DNA from 2 places in the Mesorhizobium sp. WSM4310 genome. Region 2 is predicted to be linked to the other one. Evidence: predicted binding sites of a transcription regulator. Region 2 holds the regulator's gene; the other holds the start of a gene.

Region 1 (4,979 bases), on a different contig from region 2:
CCAACTTCGCCGGCATCGGCGGGGCTGGCGATCAGCCGCGGCGCGGCAGTGACAAAACCGGACCAGTTGCTCCAGATGTTCGACATGGCGCTCACGCAACAACCCGGCGACGCCGCGCCACGAGGATGAACAGGCCGAGCAACAGCACACTGGCCAAGGCACTGCCGGCAGCGAATTCCGGAACCGGGCGGAAATCCTTGCCGTCGATGAGCAGCGACGCCGCAACCGGCCCGATCGCCAGGCCGAAGAGCTGCGCGGCCGGCACCAGGAGCACGGCGGTGCGGGTGTCATCGGCCGTGATCGCCAGGCGGATCTGGTAGGGCACGATGAACAGGAGAATGAAACCCATGACCAGGGCGGCGACCCAGAAGGTGGTGAGGCCAGGTCCGCTGGCCAGCACGAGCGAGGCGACAAGCGCGACAGTGCCAATGAGTGCGATGGCAACCCGATAATCGATGCGCGCCTCGAACACGGTCGCCGTCATCGCGCCCAGGACCTGAACCGCCAGGCTGGCCGAGACGATCAGGCCGACTGTGCGGCCGTCAATGCCGAATTGGGCGCCAACCGGTTCCAGAAACGCCCAGACCGAGCCGAAGAACATGAAATAACAGAAGACGCACAACAGGGCGGTAATCGAAGGAATCGTCAGCACATTGGCGAGGTTCTCGTCCTTGGGCAGAATGGCGTAATCGGTGGGGACGACGAAGGCGACGATGAGCGACAGGACGCAGACGACCGCGAGAATGAGGAAGCCGCCGGCCGATCCGGCGGCCGGGATGACATAGAGCGCCAGCAGCAGGGCAAGCGCGCATTGCGCCAGCGTCTGCATGGTGACGAAAAAGCCGCCGATGCGTTCGGCGCGCCGCGAACGGGCGATCAGCTCGGTGGCGACCGCGACAAGCCCGCCTTCGGCAAGGCCGGCCAAGGCGCGTGCCGCCATCAATGCATTGGCCCCGGCGGCATAGGCCGTCCAGACATTCGCCAGCGCCAGCAGGAGCAGCAGCACCGCACTTTTCCAGCGCATGTTGCGGGCCGATAGCAGCATCGCGACGATCGCCGAACCGATGGCAATGGCGATCATCTCGGCGGTGGCGACCAGCGCCAGTTCGTCGCCGCTGACATGGCCCTCCGTGTAGAGAGCGCCGAGCAGCACTGGCTGCAGGCCGAGAATGAGCAGGCCGACCGAGCCGATCCACAGCGCCGAGGCAAGCTGCCCGCCGGTCGGATTGCCGACCAGCCAGTCGCCGCTTCCGGCATGCGCGTCACCAGATGCCAAAGCCGCCTCCCAACGTCCCTTGTCGCACGGCAAAAAAGCTGACAATCTGTCAGTATTTTAGAAACTGATACTTGATCATATTTTTTGTCAACCAGAATTTGGCAATTCGTGCGAAAGACCGGTGTATGGTGGAAGCAAGGCGAACAGCGACCGAACCGAGGCGCAAGCCCAAGCAGGAGCGCAGCCGCGAGCGCATCGATGCCATCTTGTCGACGACCATGCGGCTGATCGGCGAGAAGGGCATCGACGCCGTCACCATGAAGGAAGTCGGCGCGTTGGCGGGCGGACCAATCGCCACCGTCTATCACTACTTCCCCAACAAGTCGGCGATCCTGGCGATGCTCTATGAGCGGTTTTCGGAGGTGAGCCGCGCGCGATTGACTGATATCCTCGCCGATGTCCGCGAAGCCAAGGACGTCATCGCCGCCGCCGACCGGTTGCTTGACGACTACCTCGGCCGCGTCGCCGGCGATCCGGCCATCCAGGACCTGCAGAACGCCATCCAGGCCGACAAGGCGCTGAAGAATCTCGACATCGCCGAAACCCGGCATCAGGCCAGGATGTTCTGCGACCAGGTCACCACCTTGATCGAGCCGGGCAAGCATGAGCAGTTCGAACGCATGGTCCTGTTGATCTTCCAGCTCGCCGGTGGCGTGGTGCGCCTGGCGCTCGCGCAGGGCCAGCCGGAAGGCCGCCGGACCATCGAGGATTACCGGTCGATCATCCACACGCAGTTGCGGTTGTTTCTCTAAGCCGCAATCCGTGGAAAAAATTACCGCCTTTCGAGGCTGCCGCGCGCCTTGACTCTCGCAGGTCGGCGGCCTATTTCAGCGCCACGTTAGCACTCGCCCTTGGTGAGTGCTAACTATATGTCCGGCTTCGCCGGACGGAGGAACTGTTTCTCACCGTTCTCATTCGAGGAAGAAAAAATGGCAAAGTCGAAGTTCCGCCCGCTTCATGACCGCGTGGTCGTTCGCCGGGTCGAATCCGAATCCAAGACCGCCGGCGGGATCATCATCCCGGATACGGCCAAGGAAAAGCCGCAGGAAGGCGAGATCATCGCCGTCGGCTCCGGCGCGCGCGACGAAAGCGGCAAGCTGGTCCCCCTGGACGTCAAGGCTGGCGACCGCATCCTGTTCGGCAAGTGGTCGGGCACCGAAGTCAAGCTCAATGGCGAAGACCTTCTGATCATGAAGGAATCCGACATCATGGGCATCATCGGCTGATCATCGGCCTCACCGTCAACTGAATTCCGGGCTTTATCGCAAGCCCCTGCCAGGAGCTAAAAATGGCTGCTAAAGACGTAAAATTCTCCCGTGATGCCCGTGAGCGCATGCTGCGTGGCGTCAACATCCTCGCCGATGCGGTGAAGGTCACGCTCGGCCCCAAGGGCCGCAACGTCGTCATCGACAAGTCGTTCGGCGCCCCGCGCATCACCAAGGACGGCGTCACCGTCGCCAAGGAAATCGAGCTTGAGGACAAGTTCGAGAACATGGGCGCGCAGATGGTCCGCGAAGTTGCTTCGAAGACCAACGACATCGCCGGCGACGGCACCACGACCGCGACCGTTCTGGCGCAGTCGATCGTCCAGGAAGGCCACAAGTCGGTTGCCGCCGGCATGAACCCGATGGACCTGAAGCGCGGCATCGACCTGGCCGTCACCGAGGTCGTCGCGGCGCTCGGCAAGGCCGCCAAGAAGATCAAGACCTCCGAGGAAGTCGCCCAGGTCGGCACCATCTCGGCCAATGGCGACGAGTCGGTCGGCAAGATGATCGCGGAAGCGATGCAGAAGGTCGGCAACGAAGGCGTCATCACCGTCGAGGAAGCCAAGACCGCCGAGACCGAACTCGAAGTCGTAGAGGGCATGCAGTTCGACCGCGGCTATCTCTCGCCCTACTTCGTCACCAACGCCGACAAGATGGTCGCTGATCTCGAGGACGCCTACATCCTCCTCCACGAGAAGAAGCTCTCCAACCTGCAGGCAATGCTGCCGGTTCTCGAAGCCGTCGTGCAGACCTCCAAGCCGCTGCTCATCATCTCGGAAGACGTCGAAGGCGAGGCCCTGGCCACGCTGGTCGTCAACAAGCTGCGTGGCGGCCTGAAGATCGCCGCCGTCAAGGCTCCGGGCTTCGGTGATCGGCGCAAGGCCATGCTGGAAGACATCGCCATCCTCACCGGTGGCCAGGTCATCTCGGAAGACCTCGGCATCAAGCTTGAGAATGTCGGCCTCAACATGCTCGGCCGCGCCAAGAAGGTGTCGATCTCCAAGGAGAACACCACCATCGTCGACGGCGCCGGCAAGAAGGCCGAGATCCAGGGCCGCGTTGCCCAGATCAAGCAGCAGATCGAAGAGACCACTTCGGACTACGACAAGGAGAAGCTGCAGGAACGTCTCGCCAAGCTGGCGGGCGGCGTTGCGGTGATCCGCGTCGGCGGTGCGACGGAAGTCGAAGTCAAGGAAAAGAAGGACCGCGTTGACGATGCGCTGAACGCGACCCGCGCGGCCGTGGAAGAAGGCATCGTTGCCGGCGGTGGCGTGGCCCTGCTGCGCGCTTCGGCCAACATCAAGGCTGCCGGCGCCAATGCCGACCAGGCCGCTGGCATCAACATCGTGCGTCGCGCTCTGCAGGCTCCGGCCCGCCAGATCGCCTCTAACGCCGGTGCGGAAGCCTCGATCGTTGCCGGCAAGATCCTTGAGAACAAGGGCGCGACCTTCGGCTACAACGCCCAGACCGGCGAATATGGCGACATGATCGCCATGGGTATCGTCGATCCGGTCAAGGTTGTCCGCACGGCTCTCCAGGACGCGGCCTCGGTCGCCGGCCTGCTCGTCACCACCGAAGCCATGATCGCGGAGGCTCCGAAGAAGGAGTCGGCTGGCGGCGGCATGCCTGGCGGCATGGGCGGCGGTGGCATGGGCGGCATGGGCGGCATGGACTTCTAAGAAGTCCATAAAGCACGCCCATCAACTTACATTGCTCGAGCCCGCAAGCGGGCTCGAGTGGCGGCATGGACTTCTAATCCAAGCCACCTGGCTTATGCATACGAAAGGGCGGCAGCGATGCCGCCCTTTTTCTTTGCCTCCTGCAACGGTAGCGACCATCGAGGTCTGCACCACTCGACGGGGCACTCGCCCCTTTCTTGAGCAGTTTTCCAGCAAAATCAGAGGTTTCGACTAAGCTTTGACGGCGCTAGATGAATTTGTCAGACAATATTTTTTAACACATTCGCGATTACTAAAGGGCGGGAGCATGGCGAGGTTGCTCCGCGTGCGGCGTGTCGGGTAACCATCGATGCAATTTTTCCGGCGATTTTTGCGAAACCGTGACGGCAACGTGCTGATCATCTCGGCACTGGTGATGCCGGTCCTGATCGGCACGGCCGCCCTGGTGACCGAATATGGCGCAGCCCTCGTCGAGCGCGCCGACAATCAGCGCGTGGCCGACCTGTCGGCCTATGCGGGCGCCCTCGCCTACAATGTGAACAAGTCCACCTCGCAGATGACTGCTACCGCCGTCGGCGTCGCGGTGCTCAACGGCGTTCCCGCCGCCAATGTACAGGTGAGCCTGGTCGCCTCCCCGAAAACGACCGGCGTCAACGCGGTTTCGGTGTCGATCAACACCTACAGGACGCTGTTCCTGGCACGCGTCCTGAACGATCGCCAGCAATTGCAGATCTATGCCAATTCGGTGGCCGAGCTTGG
Region 2 (4,979 bases):
CCAGACAGCGCGGTCTTCGCCCTATAAGGCCCCCCTCATCCGGCCGCTTCGCGGCCACCTTTGCCGGGGCGAGTCACGGGCCTCGCCCGTCCTTCGGGCCCCCGTGGGGGAGAAGAGAAAGGCGCCGGTGCTAACAAGCTCCTGTCCCCGAGGGGGAGAGGTCGGATTGCCCCGAATTGCCCTTCGCAATTCGGTTGGCAATCCGGGTGAGGGGGTCTGCATTGTCCAAGCAGGATCAGGAACGGCCGCCGTCATAGGTCACACGCCAGATCGTACCGTTGCCGTCCTCGGTCATGATCAGCGCCCCGTCATGGGCCACCGCCACGCCGACCGGCCGGCCCCAGACCTCGCCGTTGGAAACGACGAAGCCGGTCATGAAATCCTCATATTCCCCGGTCGGCCTGCCGTCCCTGAACAGCAGGCGGACGACCTTGTAGCCGGTCCTGTTGCCGCGATTCCACGAACCGTGCAGGGCGACGAAGGCATCCCCCCGGTATTCCTTGGGAAAACCGCTGTCGGCGGGCAGGTCCTTGCGGTCGTAAAAGGTGATGTTGAGCGGCGCCGAATGCGCCTGCATCAGCACATCGGGAATGGTTGCCTTGCCGGCGAGGTCGGGCCGCGCGCCCTTGTGACGCGGGTCCTCGTGGTTGCCGATATAGTACCAGGGCCAGCCATAATACGCGCCGTCCTTGACCGAGGTGGCGTATTCGAACGGCACATTGTCGCCCAGCGCGTCGCGCTCGTTGACGACGCACCACAGCGCCCCGGTCGCCGGCTGGATGGTCATGCCCGAGCAGTTGCGCAGGCCGGTGGCGACGATGCGGCCGTTCTTGCCGTCCGGATCGAAGGCTTGCACGTCGGCGCGCCCCTCTTCGGAGCCCCAGCTTGCGCCGAGCGGCTGCGATGTCACCCACGCGTCGAGGCCGCCATCCGGCGCCTTGCCCATGTCCTCGGCGACGTTCGAACCGGAGCCGACCGACAGATAGAGCGTCTTGCCATCCGGCGAAAAGACGATGTCGCGGGTCCAGTGATGGTTCGAGGGAATGTTGGCGACGATGATTTCCGGTTCGCCGGATGCCTTCAGGTCGCCACCGCGGTAGGCAAAGCGCACGATGCTGTCGCTGTTGGCGACATAGACCCATTGCGGATCATCGCCCGGCGGATAGAAGGCAATGCCATAGGGCTGGTTGAGATTGCCGGCGAAAATGCGGTCCTCGGCGGGCTTGGCGCTGTCCTTGGCCAGGCGATAGACGCGGATCTGGTTGGCTTCGCTGTCGGCGACGAACAGGTCGCCATTGGGTGCGACGCGCACGGCGCGCGGATTGTTGATGCCGGAGGCGATCAGTTCGGCCGAAAAACCCGGCGGCAATTGCGGCTTCGCGCCCGTCGGCATGTCGGCAAGGCCGGCGCTGTTCGACACCGACTTGGTGACGTAAGGCTTCGGCAGGTCTTCCGGCTTGATCAGGCGGCGCACGCCCGGTCTATCGGCACGCCAGTCGCCAAAGGCGGCCGCACCCTTCAGCACCGGCTGGTCGGTCTGCTGGGCGAATGCCGCGCCTGTGAGAAAGAGGGCGGGGATCACCAGTCCGGCCAATCGGATCATCTTGTCCTCCATCTGGTCGCGAAGGAAACCAACGGCCGGCTTGTCTCCGGGTTCCGCCTCACTCGACCTGATGAGGAAGCGAAAGTCCGGCTTTATGTCCCGGCCGCGTAAAAATCGTCGTCGAGGCGTTTTTCCAGCGCGACGAGATCGGCCGGCAGCGGCAGGCCCATGGCGCGCATTTCCCGCAATTTCTCGCGCAATTGTTCCTGGATTTCGTGCTGGTCTTCCGGCTGGTTGACCATTTCCTCGAGCAGCAGGCTGATCCGGGCCTTGAGTTCTTCGAGCGCCATTCTTTTTCTCCTTGCTGCCCGTTTCGATTTTGGCACTAAGGTGCAGAGCTTCAGGTCAGGCCGAGCCAAAAATGGTCGATACCGAGAACCGGAGCGTACTGGTCGTACGCATCACCCGAACATCCACACCTTAGCGCAACATGCGCGATATCAACTGCGCCGTATAATCGACCATCGGCACGATGCGGGCGTAGTTCAGCCGGGTCGGGCCGATGACCCCGAGCGCGCCGACGACGCGGGCGTCCTTGTCGCGATAGGGCGCGACAACCAGCGACGAGCCCGACAGCGAAAACAGCTTGTTTTCCGACCCGATGAAGATGCGCACGCCCGATCCCTGCTCGGCGAGGTCGAGCAGCTGGATCAGCCCGTCCTGCGTTTCCATGTCCTCGAACAGATGCCGCAGCAGCTCGATGTCGGCCTGGGCGGTGACGTTTTCGAGCAGGTTGGCGCGGCCACGCACGATAAGCCGTGCCGGCAGGCCGCTTTCGGCGCCCGCCCACACCGCCAGGCCTTTCTCGACGAGGTCCTGCGACAGCGTGTCGAGGGCCGCTCTCGTCTCTTCCTTGATGCGGGCGATCTCGGTGCGCGCCTCCGCCAGCGTACGGCCGCGAATATGGGCGTTGAGGAAATTCGAAGCCTCGTGCAACTGCGAGACGGTGATGCCCGCCGGCAGCTCGACGACGCGGTTCTCCACGTCGCCATTTTGCGACACCAGCACGGCGAGCGCCTTGGTCGGCTCGAGCTGGATGAATTCGATATGCTTCAGCGCCACCTCGTTCTTGGCGGCCAGCACCAGGCCGGCGCCGCGCGACATGCCCGACAGCATCTGGCTGGCCTCGGTCAGCATGTGCTCCAGCGTCGCGCCAGAGCCTGAGGCCCGCACCTGCGCCTCGATGGTGCGGCGCTCCTCGTCGGAGAGGTCGCCAAGTTCCATGAAGGCATCGACGAAGAAGCGCAGGCCGGCCTGCGTCGGCAGCCGTCCGGCCGAAATGTGCGGCGCGTAGATCAGGCCGAGATGCTCGAGGTCGCTCATCACATTGCGGATGGTGGCCGGCGACAGCGAGGACGGCAGGATGCGCGACAGGCTGCGCGAGCCCACGGGCTCGCCATCCCTGAGATAGGAATCGACGATGCGCCGGAAGATGTCACGAGAGCGCATGTCGAGTGATTGAAGTGCGAGCGGCTGCGAACCCGGATCGATTGCCTTGGTCATTCGGCCAAAAACCTCCGTCCTCAGGATATAGACTTCGGCACGGTGGGCGCAACCGGTCTCTGTATCGGATCGCCCGGTCCGTTTTCCTTTGCGCGCTGCCCCCCATGCGGCTAAAAGCCGGCCACGATTCCGAAAAATGACTGGGAAAGAAGCCTGAATGCGCCCCTCCAAACGCCAATTCGACGAAATGCGCGCCATCTCCTTCGAGCGCGGCGTCTCCAAGCACGCCGAAGGTTCGTGCCTGGTGAAGTTCGGCGACACCCATGTCCTGTGCACGGCGAGCCTCGAGGAGAAGGTGCCGGGCTGGATGCGCAATTCCGGCAAGGGCTGGGTGACGGCCGAATACGGCATGCTGCCGCGCTCGACCGGCGAGCGCATGCGCCGCGAGGCCTCCGCCGGCAAGCAGGGCGGCCGCACGCTGGAAATCCAGCGCCTGATCGGCCGCTCGCTGCGCGCCGTGGTCGATTTGCAGGCGCTGGGCGAGCAGCAGATCACCGTCGATTGCGACGTCATCCAGGCCGATGGCGGCACCCGCACCGCCTCGATCACCGGCGGCTGGGTGGCGCTGTACGACTGCCTGCGCTGGATGGAAGCCCGGCAGATGGCCAGTGTTTCGAAGGTGCTGAAGGACCATGTCGCGGCGATTTCCTGCGGCATCCATGACGGCCAGCCGGTCATCGACCTCGATTATCTCGAGGATTCCGCGGCCGGCACCGACGCCAATTTCGTCATGACCGGCAAGGGTGGCATCGTCGAGATCCAGGGCACGGCCGAGGGCGAGCCTTTCTCGGAAGACCAGTTCGCCGAGTTGATGGGCCTGGCCAAGAAAGGCATTTCGCGGCTGGTGAGTTTGCAGCAAATGGCGGTGGCGTAGGTTTTAGATGCCGAGCCCAGGCACCCCCCTCTGGCCTGCCGGCCATTTCCCCCTCAAGGGGGGAGATCGGATGTCATCTCGGCCTTCGCCAATCTCCGGCGTTGCAAGATGGGCGGCGAGATTGAGGCTGCTGATCTCCCCCCTCGAGGGGGAGATGCCCGGTAGGGCAGAGGGGGGTGCCTCGTGACACCCAATGCAATTTTGGAATCAGCGCTCTATGTGACTGATCTCAACGCGGCCGAGCATTTCTACACCGACATCCTCGGCCTCACGTTCCTCGGCAAGGTCGACGGCAGGCATCTTTTCTTTCGCTGCGGGCCGGGCGTGCTGCTCATCTTCAACGCCGAGGCAACCAAGATCCCGCCGGCGCCGGATGCCCGGCTGCCGGTGCCGCCGCACGGCGCGGTCGGCGAAGGTCATCTCTGCTTTGCCGCCAGCGCGGATGAAATCGTGGCTTGGAAAGCGCATCTCGAGGCGAAGAAGATCGCCATCGAAAGCGAATTCGAATGGCCGCAAGGCGGCCGTTCGCTCTATATACGCGACCCCTCGGGCAATTCGATCGAGTTCGCCGAGCCGAGAATCTGGGGCCTTTGATGCATACACTTGATGGCAAGAAGATCGTCGTCGCCAGCCACAATGCCGGCAAGCTGCGCGAATTCGCCGACCTGATGGGACCGTTCGGCTTCGAGGCGAAGTCGGCCAAGGACTACGGCCTGCCTGAACCGGACGAGACCGGCACGACCTTCGAGGAAAACGCCTACATCAAGGCGTTGGCCGCGGCGAAGGCGACCGGCCTGCCGGCGCTGTCGGACGATTCCGGCCTCTGCGTCGACGCGCTCGACGGCGCGCCCGGCGTCTACACCGCCAACTGGGCCGAAACCCCTGACGGCAGCAGGGACTTCGCCATGGCCATGCAGCGCACCGAAGTGGCTTTGCAGGAAGTCGGCGCGGCCTCGGCCGAACAGCGCAAGGGGCGCTTCGTCGCCGTCATTTGCCTGG

Evidence for each region. Region 2 encodes HrcA, which represses chaperone genes, less so after heat shock. Its sites were predicted from a motif close to GTTAGCACTCNCNNNNNGNGAGTGCTAAC; they were not measured.
Region 1: the regulator HrcA is predicted to act here: its motif matches at 2,114-2,142, upstream of groES (co-chaperone GroES).

The regions. Positions count from the first base shown of each region.
Region 1 is NZ_VFTA01000008.1:187,844-192,822, forward strand. Features, by position in the region: gene FJV80_RS11925 (D-arabinono-1,4-lactone oxidase) at 1-86, opposite strand, end outside; gene FJV80_RS11930 (MFS transporter) at 92-1,276, opposite strand; gene FJV80_RS11935 (TetR/AcrR family transcriptional regulator) at 1,402-2,028, shown strand; gene groES (co-chaperone GroES) at 2,206-2,502, shown strand; gene groL (chaperonin GroEL) at 2,565-4,220, shown strand; gene FJV80_RS11950 (TadE/TadG family type IV pilus assembly protein) at 4,570-4,979, shown strand, end outside.
Region 2 is NZ_VFTA01000019.1:84,707-89,685, reverse strand. Features, by position in the region: gene FJV80_RS20540 (sorbosone dehydrogenase family protein) at 236-1,603, opposite strand; gene FJV80_RS20535 (hypothetical protein) at 1,696-1,893, opposite strand; gene hrcA (heat-inducible transcriptional repressor HrcA) at 2,024-3,106, opposite strand; gene rph (ribonuclease PH) at 3,264-3,980, shown strand; gene FJV80_RS20515 (VOC family protein) at 4,164-4,574, shown strand; gene rdgB (RdgB/HAM1 family non-canonical purine NTP pyrophosphatase) at 4,574-4,979, shown strand, end outside.